Regions from separate parts of the Pseudoclavibacter sp. JAI123 genome, predicted to be linked through region 1. Evidence: predicted binding sites of a transcription regulator. Region 1 holds the regulator's gene; the other holds the start of a gene.
What was found. Region 1 encodes HspR, which represses chaperone genes until heat shock. Its sites were predicted from a motif close to AAGTTGAGTCNNNNNGACTCAACTT; they were not measured.
Positions count from the first base shown of each region.

Region 1 (7,471 bases):
CCTCCCGCTCAGCAAGTCCTCGCCACGGATGCGGTGCATCGCACCTGCATGTGCCACCCAGGTCACGCCCCTCACACGCCGAGTTGTCCTGGACCGAAACCATGTCCTGACTGCTCCAACCAGGCAGGCTGCGCTGAGTGCGGCCTGTATCCGTCCAGTGCAGGTAGGTGTGAAACCCGAGCATGGTCACTCCTTTCGATTCGTTGCCGCCAGTATGTTCCCAACCTCCGACATTCTGAGTCCCGCGCTGTGCGCTCACCCAGGGATCGGGAATCCCTGGATGAGCGAGTCCTGAATCGAAGAGGATCGAAGCATCACACTGGTTCCAGCAGCCAGACTGCAGATTCGCTTCATCACCACTCGCGAGCTTGGCGCCCGCACAATTCAGGAGAATCCAGTGCCGAAGAACATCGACATCCAGGTCCCGTCCCTCAACGGCAAGCTCGCCCTCGTCACGGGCGCGAGCGACGGTATCGGCTTTCACATCGCCAGCCGCCTCGCCCGCGCTGGCGCCGAAGTGATCATGCCCGTGCGCAACCGCGAGAAGGGCGAGAAGGCCGCCGCGCGCATCCGGGCCTCGAACCCGAGCGCGAAGCTCGAGCTGCGCGACCTCGACCTCTCATCGCTGACATCGGTCGCCGCCCTCACGGGGGAGCTCGTCGCCGCGCGACGCCCCATCAACATCCTCATCAACAACGCCGGCGTCATGACGCCGCCAGAGCGTCGCGCCACGAGCGACGGCTTCGAGCTGCAGTTCGGCACCAACCACCTCGGCCACTTCGCGCTCACCACCGGCCTCCTCCCCCTGCTCAAGGAGGGCAAAGCGCACGTCACCACGCAGATCAGCGTCGCCGCCAACCAGGGCGCCGTGAACTGGGACGACCTCAACTGGGAGCGCAGCTACAGCAACATGGGCTCGTACAGCTCGTCGAAGATCGCCACCGGCCTGCTCGGGATGCACCTGCACCGCCTCAGCGAGGCGAACGGCTGGGGCATCACAAGCAACCTCTCGCACCCCGGCGTCTCCCCCACGAACCTGCTCTCCGCGCAGCCGGGCATGGGCCGCACGAGCGACACCACCGAGGTCAAGGTCATCCGCGTGCTCTCCCGCATCGGCATCGCCGGCACCCCGCAGAGCGCCGCGCTCCCCGCGATCCTCGCGGCCACCAGCCCGGACGCGAAGGGAGGGCGTCTGTACGGCCCGAAGGGGCCCGGCCACATCGGCGGCCGCCCCGCCGAGCAGAAGCTCTACTCGCGGGTCACGAGTGAAGCGGATGCGCGCCGCTTGTGGGAGCTGTCCGAGCAGCTCGTCGCCGAGCACGCGGCCCGCTAGCCTCGCCTCATGGACAGAGCCCAGCTTGCCGACTTCCTTCGCAGCCGCCGAGAAGCGCTGCAACCGGAGGACGTCGGCATGACGAAGGGGCCGCGCCGCCGGACGGCGGGTCTGCGGCGCGAGGAGGTCGCGGCGCTCAGCGACATGTCGGTCGACTACTACAGCCGACTCGAGCAGAGCCGCGGCCCGCAGCCGTCCGAGCAGATGCTCGCCGCGATCGCCCGCGGGCTGCGCCTCACTCTGGCAGAGCGCGACCACCTCTTCTACCTCGCCGGTCACCAGCCGCCGAAGCGCACGATCAGCGGCGAGCACGTCGCGCCGGGGCTCATGCGCATCCTCGACCGGCTCGCCGACACCCCAGCCCAGGTCATGACGGCCATGGGCGAGACGCTCGTGCAGACGCCAGCGGCGCGGGCGCTGTTCGGCGACGAGACCCGCTTCACCGGCAATGCACGCAGCGTCGTCTACCGCTGGTTCACCGACCCCGGCGCCCGCCACGTCTACCCGGAAAGCGACCATGACAAGCTGTCGCGCGCCTTCGCCGCGGATGCCCGTGGCTTCGCGGCCCAGCAGGGTCCTGACTCTCGCGCCCAGCGGGTCATCGACGCCCTCCTCGCGGTAAGCCCGGAGTTCGCCGAGATCTGGGCCGACCACGAGATCAATGCGATGCACGAGCTCGAGAAGCGCGTGCAGCATCCCGAGACCGGGGTGATCACCGTGCAGTGCCAGTTCCTCGTCGACCCCACGCAGGGCCAGACCCTGCTGGTGCTCACGGCGACGCCCGGCACCAAGAGCTACGACAGGCTGCAGCTGCTCTCCGTGCTCGGCACCCAGCGCCTGACCGCGGACGCCTGACGCCGCGAGCACCCGGCCGCGCGAGCGCCGGGGCACCCGGCACGACAGCCAGCACGAGCGCGGCAGGACAGCGAACGCGGCGCGAGCGCAGCGCATCCACCACCGCGACCGCCCCGAGAAGTTGTGGCTTTGCGCTTCTGCGCCACGCCGCGATGGCATGCCGCCACAACTCTGCGCCGAGACGGACCCTCCCACGGCGCTCCCGTTTCCGAGCGTTCTTCGACTGCGCCCGCCTCCGAGCGTTCCGTTGTGTCGGTACACAGTGGATGCGCATGAGCGGCCCCTAGCCTGGTCGCGCCGCTGGCAGCCCAGACCCGGCGGCCGACGACTGTCGCGGGCGAGCGACGCCACGCGGACCAAGACGACAAAGGAGTTGCGATATGACAGATTTCAGCGGACGTTCAGTCCTCATCACCGGTGGAGCGGGCGGCATCGGCGCTGCGACCGCAGAGGAGTTCCTCAAGCTGGGGGCCCGCGTGGCTCTGGTCGATCTGTTCGCCAAGCCGCTCGAGGCCACGCGCGAGCGCCTCGCGGCACACGGGGACGTCATCACGATCACTGCGGACGTCACCAATGAGGCAGACGTCGAGCGCTACGTCGCCGAGACCGTCGGGGCGTTCGGCACCATCGACGTGTTCTTCAACAACGCCGGCATCGAGGGCGCCGTCGGCCCGCTCACGGAGGCGAGCGTCGACAACTACGAGAAGGTGTTCGCCGTCAACGTCCGCGGAGTCTTCCTCGGCATGAAGCACGTGCTCAAGGTCATGACCGAGCGCGGCAGCGGCAGCATCATCAACACCTCCTCGGAGGCAGGCCTCGACGGGTCGCCGGGCGTCTCCGCCTACGTCGCGTCGAAGCACGCCGTCGTCGGCTTCACGAAGTCGGCCGCGCTCGAGGTCGCGGCGACCGGGGTGCGGGTCAACAGCATCCACCCGTCCGGCGTGAACACGCAGATGGTGCGGCGCCTCGAGGAAGGATTCGGCGGCGGCGACACCGAGGCCGCGAAGGCAGGCTTCCAGGCGGCGATCCCGATGGGCCGCTACGCGGAGCCGCTCGATATCGCGCGCGTCGTCGTGTTCCTCGGCTCGGACGAGGCGTCGTTCGTGACCGGCGCGCAGTGGCGCGTCGACGGCGGCAACGGCGCCCGCTGACCGGAGCATCCTCCGCGCCGCGCGCGGGCGAAGGCAGACTCACGCAGTCAGAGTTGTGGCCCGGTGCTGCTCCCGAGAACGGGAACAGCACCGGGCCACAACTCTCTGGTGCTCGCGGCTCCCGCCCGCCCGCCCGCAGCATCCGCGACCCGCGACCCGCCACCACGCAGGCAAAGTTGTGGCCCGTTGTCACTCCCGCAGGCGGGCACGACAACGGGCCACAACTCTTCGCGCCGCAAGGACTCACCAGCTGGCCCCTGGCCGAACTCCCGCCGCCCCTCAGGCGAGACTCGTCAGCACGAACAGCGTCGCGCGCAGCGGCGAGAGCGCGATCGCGACGGCGAGGTCCTGGGGTGTGCACCCGCCCTTGAGCCGATGCGACGTGAACGACGCCCCGCTTGTCACGACCGGCGCCCCATTGCGGGAGACCTGAACGCTCGAGAGGCCGACGCCGCGCATCGTCCACTCGGTGCCGTCGACGCGAGCCCGCACCGTGCGCGAGCGGCGAGTGAGCTGAAGGTCGAATCGCCGAGCATGCGGCTGCGTCACCTCGCCGGCGATACCGCCGACGACGAGCTGCATCGGGAACCGGAATGCGCCCTCGGGTGCGACCCAGGCCGCCCCGCGGTGGTGCGTCTCGTCGGCGATGAGCTCGGCGGTCGGGAGCCCGTCGCCGGAGGCCGTCGCGCGCCAGGGGTCGGCCGCGTACACGAGCGTGGCCGTGCCGAAGGGGGTCGCAGCCCGCCACACCTCTTCCGGTGACCGGTGGGTGATCGGGAACCGCTGGGACCGGAATGCACGGATGCTCACGGCGCGTTCCTCGGCGTGCCTAGCCGTCCGCGGGCTTCTTCGCGGTGGGGCGACGCCTGCGCACGGGGCGTGGGCGCTCCTCGGCTTCGCGTTCCGCCTCGTGCACGCGAGCCGGCCGCCAGACGACGACCTCGGTGCGGCGTGCAGTGCGGCGCCCGTGCGCGAGTGGCACGACGTCGCCGCGCTCGCCAGCCGCGAAGACCCGGCCGCCCAGTCGTGTGAGACGCTCGTCGGCGAGCTCCACCTCGAGCGCCCGCACGCGCCGCCGCAGCCCGAGCACCTCACGCTGCAGCTCGAGCACGCGCGCGATGCCTTCGAGGCTCACGCCCTCGTTCGAGAGCACTGCGATCTCCCGCAGCTGCGCCACGTCGCGCAGCGAGTAGCGCCGCACGCGGCCCGCCGTACGCTGCGGCGTGACCAGACCCATCCGGTCGTATTGCCGCAGGGTCTGCGGGTGCATGTTCGCGAGCTCGGCGGCCATGGCGATCGCGAAGATCGGGGCGTCCTCGTCGAGGTCGGAGGGGAGTGCCATGAGCGCCCCTACCTGCCTTGGCGGGCGAGGCGGAGGAGATCCTCGCGCGGGCTCTCGTCACCGGATGCGGCGACGAAGTCAGCGAGGGCCTTCTCTTGCGCACTTGAGAGATGGTTCGGGACCGCGACCTCCAGGTGCACGAGCAGATCGCCCTTGCCCTTCTTCGTCTCGATGCCGCGGCCTTTGACGCGCAGCGTCTTGCCGTTCGGGGTGCCGGGCGCGACCTTCACGCGCACGGTGCCGCCGTCGACCGTGGGTACCTCGATGGTCGCGCCGAGCACTGCCTCCGCGAAGGAGACGGGCACGGTGACCTCGAGGTTGAGGCCCGAGCGGGTGAAGACGGGGTCCGGGCGCACCGTCACCGTGAGGATCAGGTCTCCCGCTTCGCCGCCGTTGGGGCTCTGGCCGCCCTTGCCGCGGAGTCGGATCTTCTGCCCGTCCTCGACGCCGGCCGGAACGCGCACCTTCACGACGCGTCCGTCCTGCCCCTGCAGCTCCACGGTGTCGCCCTTGATGGCGGTCATGAAACCGAGGGTCGTGGATGCGCTCTGGTCGCGGCCCTTCTGCGGTCCGGTCTGGAAACCGGCGGGGCGACCTGCGCCGCCGCCGAAGCTGCCGGCGCCGAATCCGCCGCCGCCTCCGCCGAACATGGAGCCGAGGAGGTCCTCGAAGTCCGCATTCGACGCGCCTCGGCGCGCACCGCCGCCGTTGAACATCCCGCCGAACACGTCTTCGAAGCCCGCGCCTCCGGGGCCGCCTGGGCCCTGCTGGAAGCGGGCGCCGGAGCCCATCGCGCGCATCTGGTCGTACTCTGCGCGGTGCTCTGGGTCGGAGATCACCGAGTAGGCCTCGGAGATCTCCTTGAACTTCGCCTCAGCAGCGGTGTCTCCCGGGTGCGAGTCAGGGTGGTACTGACGCGCGAGCTTCCGGTACTGCTTCTTGAGGTCTTTTTCGTCTACGTCCTTCGATACGCCGAGCACCGCGTAGAAGTCCTTGTCAAACCAATCCTGACTGGCCATATGGTCCTTCTGTTCCTAGGAATGAGCATGTCTTCTGGATGAACACGAGAGGGGGCCCGCGTCTGCGGTGCCCCCTGCCGTGTTCGATCGGTGCGGGTGCGCCGATCGCGGTGCTTACGAAGCGGGTACGAACACCGCTGCCTTCGCGACGCGGACCACGCGGTCGCCGACCGTGTAGCCGCGCTCGACAACATCGGCGATGGTGTCGGTGGTGACGCTCGGGTTCGGGAGCTGCGCGATCGCCTCGTACCGCTGCGGGTCGAAGGCCTCGCCGGCCTCGCCGTAGGCGGTGAGGCCGAGGCGCTCGACCGCCGTGCGCAGCTTGTTGGCGATGACGGCCATGGGCGTGTCCTCGACGAGGTCGCCGTGCTTCTGGGCACGGTCGAAGTCGTCGAGCACCGGGAGGAGGGAGCGGAGCACTTCAGCCTTGGTGGCGTCGTATGCTTCGCTCTTCTCACGGTCGGTGCGGCGGCGGTAGTTGGCGTACTCCGCCTGGACGCGCTGCAGGTCCTGGAGGCGCTCCTGGGCGAGATCGCTCTCGCCAGGCGTGCCCTCGGTTGGTGCGTCTTCCGCGCCTTCCCCGCTGAGGAGCTTCTCGAGGTCCTCAACGCTCAGACCTTCAGCCGCGGCTTCAGCAGCCTCGCCGGATGCCGGGTCGGCGTCGTCCGGGGTGGACTCCGCCGACTCGGCACCAGCAGCCTTGCCGAGGTCGCGAACTTCGCCAGTCTCCGGGTCGATCCGACGCTTGTCGTTGATGATCGGCTCGTTTGCTTCTCCCGAGTTCTCGGGACCGCGTGCTTCTGACTCGTTTCGCTCTTCAGCCATGACTACTTGTTGTCCTTGTCGTCCTCGTCATCCACGACCTCGGCGTCGACGATGTCATCGTCGGCCGCCTGGTCTCCGGCGGGTGCGTCAGCCGTGGGGGCTTCCGCTGCCTGCTCAGCCTGGGCTGCGGCGTAGATTGCCTCGCCGAGCTTCGTCTGGCTGGTGTTGAGCTTGTCGAGCGCCGACTTCACTGCTGCGTCGTCGTCGCCTGCGAGAGCCGTCTTGAGGGCGTCGACGTCGCCCTGGACCTCGTTCTTGACGTCGGCGGGGAGCTTGTCGTCGTTCTCGGTGAGCACCTTCTCGACCTGGTAGACCGTGGTCTCGGCGATGTTGCGCTGCTCAGCGCCTTCGCGACGCTTCTTGTCCTCTTCCGCGTGCTCTTCCGCCTCGCGGACCATGCGCTCGATGTCTTCCTTGCCGAGGCTGGAGCCGCCGGTGATCGTCATCGACTGCTCCTTGCCCGTGCCCTTGTCCTTTGCGGAGACGTGCACGATGCCGTTGGCGTCGATGTCGAACGTGACCTCGATCTGCGGCATGCCACGGGGGGCCGGTGCGATGCCGGTGAGCTCGAAGGTGCCGAGGTTCTTGTTGTCGCGGGTGAACTCACGCTCGCCCTGGAAGACCTGGATCTGCACGGACGGCTGGTTGTCGTCGGCCGTCGTGAAGGTCTCGCTGCGCTTGGTGGGGATGGCCGTGTTGCGCTCGATGAGCTTGGTCATGATGCCACCCTTGGTCTCGATGCCGAGGGAGAGCGGGGTGACGTCGATGAGGAGGACGTCCTTGCGCTCGCCCTTCAGCACGCCAGCCTGGAGTGCTGCGCCGACGGCGACGACCTCGTCGGGGTTGACACCCTTGTTGGCGTCCTTGCCGCTGAGCTTCTTGACGAGCTCTGCGACTGCGGGCATGCGGGTGGAGCCACCGACGAGGACGACGTGGTCGATCTGGT
Region 1 covers NZ_JACCCM010000001.1:415,475-422,945, reverse strand. The annotation lists gene HDC34_RS02060 (hypothetical protein) at 1-184, opposite strand, end outside; gene HDC34_RS02055 (SDR family oxidoreductase) at 398-1,333, shown strand; gene HDC34_RS02050 (helix-turn-helix transcriptional regulator) at 1,343-2,188, shown strand; gene HDC34_RS02045 (SDR family NAD(P)-dependent oxidoreductase) at 2,569-3,339, shown strand; gene HDC34_RS02040 (hypothetical protein) at 3,619-4,149, opposite strand; gene HDC34_RS02035 (heat shock protein transcriptional repressor HspR) at 4,169-4,681, opposite strand; gene HDC34_RS02030 (DnaJ C-terminal domain-containing protein) at 4,690-5,700, opposite strand; gene HDC34_RS02025 (nucleotide exchange factor GrpE) at 5,815-6,525, opposite strand; gene dnaK (molecular chaperone DnaK) at 6,528-7,471, opposite strand, start outside.

Region 2 (7,471 bases), 290 kb from region 1:
GGCGACCGACGTTGGTCGTCGACCACTCGTCCTCCGTGACCTCGGCCGTCGCCCCGTCTTCGTTGCGGAGGTCCACGCCGTCCGGCAGCGTCTCCGTGTCGAGCGTCACCGTGTAGTTGCCGGGGCCGGGGACGGGGACGCGCCAGCGTCCGTCCTCACCCGACTCCACCGTCTCGGTGTAGCCGTCGCCTTCGACGGTGAGCGAGACGCCCTCGACGGGTTCGCTCTCGAAGTTGAGGATGCCGCTGATCGAGTACGCCGACTCCTCCGGGGGCTCGGACTCCGCGTTTGCGGGTCCGGCCATCGAGAAGACGCCGAGGAACGCGAAGAGCGACATCGCGAGGGCCGCGAGCATTCGGTGCGTTTGGGTGAGCCGGGAACGCCCGGCGGTCGCTGAGCGCGATCCGGCTGGCGGAAGCGGACTGAGGAGAAGGGGCACGGAGTACCTCCAGTGCGAGTCGGGCTGGGCACGACGACTGAACGAGATTCTGGAACTGCTATTGCTGCAAGCGAGGATTCGCCACTCTGCGAATCTACGGATGATTTGTATCGGCAATGTTTCTTTGCCGCTACACACGATAGCGGTGCGGGCGTGCCGCTGTGCGCCGTGAGCCGCCCGAACGCGCAATTTTGTTCTACGTCACCACAAATGTGGCGGTCCGGCGCGTTCCAGTGTGCCGCCGCCGCCAAGATCGGGGATGTCTGAAGATCACCCACGTGCTCGGCGTGTCACCGACCGGAAGGTGGTCCGTCAGGGCCTCGAGAGGAGCGACGGATGCGGCCGACCCGGCCCTGGCCCGATCCTCCGGTCAGGAAACCGCCCTGTCTGGGACCGCCGCGAGCTGGTGCTCGGCGCAGAGCAGCTCGTTCGCGCCGCAGTCTTCGCAGGCGACGAAGCGCTCGCGGCACGAGGCGTCGCTGCAGTTCTGCGTGCGGTGCGTGGGCGCCGCGCACTCTCGGCAGCGCCCGAGCATCTCGGTGTTCGGCCCGAACTCGAGGTGCTCGCGGGCGTCGAAGACGGCGAGCGATCCCTTCCAGAGGCCTTCGTTGCCGAACTGCTCGGCGTAGCGGACGATGCCGCCGTCGAGCTGGTACACCTCGCTGAAGCCGCGCTTCACCATGAGCGCGGAGAGGACCTCGCAGCGCACGCCTCCCGTGCAGTAGGTGACGACGGGCTTCGACTTCAGCTCGTCGTACTTGCCGGACTCGAGCTCGGCGATGAAGTCACGGGTTGTGCCCGTCTCTGGCACGACGGCGCCCTCGAAGCGGCCGATCTGGGCCTCGATGGCGTTGCGTCCGTCGAAGAAGACGACGTCGTCGCGCGACTCGACCAGTGCGTGGAGCTCGTCGGGGGCAAGGTGGGTGCCGCCGCCGACCACGCCGTGCTCGTCGACCTCCAGTTCCCCGGGCGCCCCGAAGCTCACGATCTCGTCCCGCACCTTGACGCTGAGGCGCGGGAAGTCGAGGCTCTGTCCGTTCTCATCGAGGCCGGTGCCCTCCGACCACTTGTAGTCGGCGTCCTTGAACGCCGCGTACTCGCGGGTGGTGCGCACGTACCGCTTGAGCGCGTCGAGCTCCCCGCCGAGGGTGCCGTTGATGCCGTCCTTCGAGATCAGGATGCGCCCGCGCAGCCCCAGCGACGCCGCGAGGTCTCGCTGCCAGAGGCGGATCGCCTCCGGATCGGCGAGGGGCGCGAAGGCGTAGTAGAGCACGATCTTGGGGACAGCCATGCGGTCGATTTTAGGTGAGCGGCGGGGCTCCGAGCGTCGAGGGGGCGCGGATGTCGGTGGGTCTGCGTACCCTTGCCGCATGCCAGATCGGGTCATGACGCTCTATCGGCCGGCGCTGCCGGTCGATGTCGTGCAGACCCTGTCGCCGCTCATGCGGGGCAGGCGCGACCCGACCTGCTGGATGCACCCGGTCTCGAGGGACGTGTGGCGCACGTCGCACGCGCTCGCGGGTGGGGCGACGACTGTCTTCCGGCAGGCGCGGGACGGGGTCCGCATCGTGTCGTGGGGCGAGGCCGCCGAGATCGCGGTCGACGAAGCCCCGGTCCTCCTTGGTCGCGATGACGACTGGAGCGAGCTGCGCCTCGAGGCGCTTCCCGAGCTGGCGGATGTGCGGCGTCGCAACGAGGGGCTCCGGCTCCCGAAGTCGGGGGCGGTGTTCGAGGCGCTCAGTGCCGCCATCATCGAGCAGAAGATCACGGGCCTCGAGGCGCATCGAGCGTGGGACATCCTGCACCGCGACTACGCGGGTGCCGCGCCCGGCCCAGCCGGCCTCGTGCCGCGCCACCTGCGGCTTCCGCTCACACCGGAGCAGTGGCGGCGCATCCCGAGCTGGGACTGGCATCGGGCGGGCGTCGACCACTCCCGGACGGGTACGGTCATCCGCTCCGCGACGGTCGCGTCGGCGCTGGAGCGCACGGCGAGCCTGCCAACCGGGTCTGAGGAGCCATTGCGCCGCCTCCGCTCGATTGTCGGCGTCGGCGTGTGGACGGCAAACGAGACCGTGCAGCGCTCACACGGTGACCCGGACGCGCCGAGCTTCAGCGACTACCACATCCCCAACATGGTGGGGTGGGCGCTCGCGGGCTGCGACGTCGACGACGACGGCATGCGGGAGCTGCTCGAGCCGTGGCGGGGGCATCGCGAGCGGGTCGTGCGCCTCATCAAGCTGGCTGGCAACCCGCGCCCGAAGCATGGCGCGCGCATGACCGTGCAGGACCACCGCTTCCACTGACGGGGGTCGTTCGCCCACGGCTGACGCGGTTTTCAGCAAACTTTCTGGCACTCGGCCTGGTCGAGTGCTAATTTTCTGAGCAAGGAAGTTGACACCAGTCGACTCAAGTTCACCGCAGTCGCTCACGATCGTGAGGGTGCGTACAAGGAAGGGAAAACGACATGGCACGCGTCTTCGATCCGTTCCAGGAGATGGAACGACTTTTCCAGGGAGCACCGAACAGTCCGCGTTCGATGCCCATCGACCTCTACCGTGAGGCCGACCACTACATCCTCACCGCCGACCTGCCCGGCATCGACCCCAGCTCGATCGACGTCGACCTCGACGGCCAGCAGCTCACGATCCGCGCCGAGCGCAGCACCGTGAACGCCGAGGGTGCCAAGTGGCTCGTGCGTGAGCGCAACGGCGGCAGCTACCTGCGTCAGTTCACGCTCGGCCAGGGCCTCGACACCGAGCGCATCGCCGCGAGCTACGAGCACGGCGTGCTGACCGTGACGGTTCCCGTCAGCGAGCGCGCGAAGCCGCGCAAGATCGAGATCGAGACCGGCACGAAGGTCGAGACCATTCAGGCGTAGCCGACAGGCGACGCAGGAGAGGGGGGGCAGTGCGATCTCGCACTGCCCCCTTCGCGATGTCTCAGACGGAACGCAGGCCCTTGCCTGACTCCTCGGAGTCCCGCGCGAGCTCCGCGGCCGCCACGAACCGGGCTCGAAGCGCCGCATCAGGCGCAGGCTCCAGGTGGGCGATGGTCTCGACGGGCCAGTCGGGGCGGCTGCCGGTCGCGATCCAGGCGGCCTGGCGGGCTGCGCCGTCGGCGACGTACTCGCCGGGCGCGGGGATCTCGACGGGAACCTCGAAGAGGGTCGGGGCGACGGCGCGCACGCCCTCGCTCAGAGCGGCGCCGCCGATGAGCATGACGCGCTTCGCGTCGACGCCGAGCGCGCGGTGCGCATCGAGGGCCTGTGCGAGGCTGCCGAGCATGCCCTCGACCGCGGCGCGGGCGAGGTTCTCGCGTGTGAAGGATCCACGCGTCATGCCGAGCAGGGATGCTGTCGCGTCCGGCAGGTCGGGAGTGCGTTCGCCGTCGAGGTACGGCACGAACGCGAGCCCGCCGGAGCCCACGGGGGCGGACGCGGCCAGCCGGCCGAACTCCGCGTGGTCCACGCCGAGCACGGTTGCGGTCGTGTCGATGACGCGCGCCGCGTTGAGCGTGGCGGACAGGGGAAGGAACTCGCCCGTCGCGTCGGCGAATCCCGCAAGACCGCCGTTCGGGTCGACAACCGGCCGCTCGGCGACCGAGAACACGGTGCCGGAGGTGCCGATGGAGACGACCACGTCGCCGGCGCGGGCGTTGAGACCGAGCGCGGCACCCGCGTTGTCACCGGCTCCCGCGGCGACGAGCACGCCAGCCGGGGTCTTGCCGGCGACCTCGGACGGGCCGAGCACGCGCGGGAGGATGACGTCGTGGCCGAGCGCCGCGACGAGCAGCTCGCGGTCGTAGTCGCCGGTGAACGGTGACCAGTAGCCGGTTCCGGAAGCGTCGGAGCGGTCGGTCGTGAGCTTCGTCAGGTCGGGGCCGAGGGGGCTCTCGTCGGCGGGGCCGTAGCCGAGGAGCCGCCACGTGAGCCAGTCGTGGGGGAGTGCGACGGCGGCGACACGCGCGGCGTTCTGTGGCTCGGCATCCCGAAGCCAGCGGAGCTTCGTGATGGTGAAGGAGGCGACCGGCACGAGGCCTGTGCGCTCGACGAGCGTCTCCTGCCCGAACTCCGCGATGAGGTCGCGGGCGGCAGCCGCGCTGCGCGTGTCGTTCCAGAGCAGCGCGTCGCGCACGACGTGGCCATCGGCGTCGAGCGCGACCATGCCGTGCTGCTGGCCGGCGACGGACAGCGCTGCGACGTCCTCGAGCCCGCCAGCCGCTGCGGTCGCGTCCTGGACGGCGGCCCACCAGTTCTCCGGGTCCACCTCCGTGCCGGGGGCGTGCGACGCGCGACCCTGGCGGATGAGCTCGCCCGTCACGGCGTCCCGGATGACGAGCTTGCAGCTCTGCGTACTCGAGTCGAAGCCGGCGACGAGCATGGTGGTCTGCTTTCTGTAGTGCTGGGGTGGGGTGCACGACAGAGCTGGGGCGGATGCATGCGCGTCGTTGGACGTGCGTGCATCCGCCACAGCTCTGTCAGGGGGACGGGGGAGTCCGTCGGGCGAGGGGCGGGACTAGCCGCGGGCGCCCATGAGGTGCTCGAGCGCGAGCTGCTGCAGGCGCACGAAGCCGAAGCCCTTGCCGTTGAAGTACGCGTTCGCGTCGAAGTCCTCGTATGCGGAGCGGTCGGCGAGGAAGTCGTCGTACGTCTCGCCCTCGCCGAGCGTATTGGTGGAGAGCTCGTCGACGCGGGACGCCGCGAGAGCCTCCTGCACCTCGGGGTCGGCGCGGAATGCCGCCGCGCGCTCCTTGAGGAGCAGGTAGGTGCGCATGTTCGCCGCTGCCGACTCCCACACACCCGTTTCGTCCTCGGTGCGCGAGGGCTTGTAGTCGAAGTGGCGCGGGCCCGTGTAGGTCTGGCCGCCGTTGGGGCCGCCGTTCTCGAGCAGGTCGACGAGCGCGAACGCGTTCTGCAGGTCGCCGTGACCGAACACGAGGTCCTGGTCGTACTTGATGCCGCGCTGGCCGTTGAGGTCGATGTGGAAGAGCTTGCCCTGGTAGAGGGCCTGCGCGATGCCGGCGGCGAAGTTGAGGCCAGCCATCTGCTCGTGTCCGACTTCAGGGTTCACGCCGACGAGCTCTGGACGCTCGAGCGTCTCGATGAAGGCGAGGGCGTGGCCGACCGTGGGGAGGAGGATGTCGCCGCGGGGCTCGTTCGGCTTCGGCTCGATGGCGAAGCGGATGTTGTAGCCCTTGTCGGTGACGTAGTCGCCGAGCAGGTTGACGGCCTCGCGGTAGCGCTCGAGGGCCTGGCGGATGTCCTTCGCGGAGTCGTACTCGGCGCCCTCACGGCCGCCCCACATGACGAACGTCTCGGCGCCGAGCGAGGCGGCGAGGTCGAGGTTGCGGAGCACCTTGCGCAGCGCGAAGCGGCGCACATCGCGGTCGTTCGACGTGAAGCCGCCGTCCTTGAAGACGGGGGCGGAGAAGAGGTTCGTGGTGACCATGGGAACGACGAGGCCCGTCGCATCCAGGGCGCCGCGCAGGCGGGAGATCTGGGAGTCGCGCACCTCGTCGGTGGATCCGAACGGGAAGAGGTCGTCGTCGTGGAACGTGAGTCCGTAGGCGCCGGCCTCGGCGAGCTTCTCGACGACGTGCACGACGTCGAGGTCGGCGCGCGTCGGGCCGCCGAACGGGTCGGTGCCGTTGTAGCCGACGGTCCACAGACCGAACGAGAACTTGTCTGCGGGGGTGGGGGTCAAAGGCATGAGGGTCCGTTCCAGATATCGTCGTTGATAAGTTCTAGAGAGCAACATATAGCATTCCGATGTCGTAGATCCACCCTCAGTTGTCGTTGGGATGCATCTCAGGCCCCTCCGGCCGCCAGTTTTGTCACGAATCCGAAACGGGGTTGCACAACTGCACCCAAGTAGGTATATGTTTGGCGCGACAACTTAGGGCAAGACATTTCAGAGAGGAAATGACCTTCATGTCAGCAACGAAGAAGTTGCTCGGTCTCGCAGTCGTTGGAGGCCTCGCACTCGGCCTCACCGCCTGCGACGCGCCAGCAGACCCAGCAGCAACCGGCGAAGCAGGAGCAGCAGTCGAGGTCGAGAGCGTCGGCATCTCGATGCCGACCCGCGAGCTCGAGCGTTGGATCAACGACGGCGCGCAGCTCCAGAGCAAGCTCGACGAGGCCGGCTTCACCACCGACCTCCAGTATGCCGAGAACGACCCGGACACGCAGATCTCGCAGATCCAGAACCAGATCGCGTCCGGAGTCAACGTGCTCGTCGTCGCCGCCATCGACGGCTCGGTGCTCGCACCGGTGCTGCAGGACGCGGCTGACGAAGGCGTCACGATCATCGCCTACGACCGCCTCATCAACGACACCGAGAACGTCGACTACTACGCGACGTTCGACAACTACGCGGTCGGCAAGCTGCAGGGCGAGTACATCGTCGACACGCTCGACCTCGAGAACCAGCCGGGCCCGTTCTACCTCGAGCCCTTCGCCGGCAGCCCCGACGACAACAACGCCAAGTTCTTCTTCTCCGGCGCATGGGACGTCCTCAAGCCGTACATCGACGAGGGCAAGCTCGAGGTCGCTTCGGGCAAGGCACCCGCATCGAACGACGACTGGGCCTCCGTCGGCATCCAGGGCTGGGAGAGCGCTGGCGCTCAGGACGAGATGGAGAACCGTCTCGCCTCGAACTACAGCGACAAGAAGGTCGACGTCGTCCTCTCGCCGAACGACAGCCTCGCCCAGGGCATCTCGGAGGCACTCGTCTCCGCCGGCTACACGCCGGGCTCCGAGTGGCCGATCCTCACGGGCCAGGACGCCGACAAGGCGTCCGTCGTGAACATCCTCGCCGACAAGCAGTCCATGACGGTCTGGAAGGACACCCGCCTCCTCGGCGACCAGGTCTTCGCCATGATCGAGTCCCTCAAGGCCGGCACCGAGGTCGACGTCAACGACACCGAGAGCTACGACAACGGCGTCAAGGTCGTCCCCTCGTACCTCCTCGACCCCGAGGTCGTCACGAAGGACAGCGTGCAGGAGAAGCTCATCGACAGCGGCTTCCTCAAGGC
Region 2 covers NZ_JACCCM010000001.1:122,410-129,880, reverse strand. The annotation lists gene HDC34_RS00620 (branched-chain amino acid ABC transporter permease) at 1-355, opposite strand, end outside; gene HDC34_RS00615 (rhodanese-related sulfurtransferase) at 810-1,730, opposite strand; gene HDC34_RS00610 (DNA-3-methyladenine glycosylase) at 1,810-2,742, shown strand; gene HDC34_RS00605 (Hsp20/alpha crystallin family protein) at 2,904-3,317, shown strand; gene HDC34_RS00600 (xylulokinase) at 3,379-4,818, opposite strand; gene xylA (xylose isomerase) at 4,954-6,147, opposite strand; gene chvE (multiple monosaccharide ABC transporter substrate-binding protein) at 6,369-7,471, shown strand, end outside.
Region 2: a site for HspR is predicted at 2,828-2,852, ahead of HDC34_RS00605 (Hsp20/alpha crystallin family protein). Genes of this name have one in related genera too.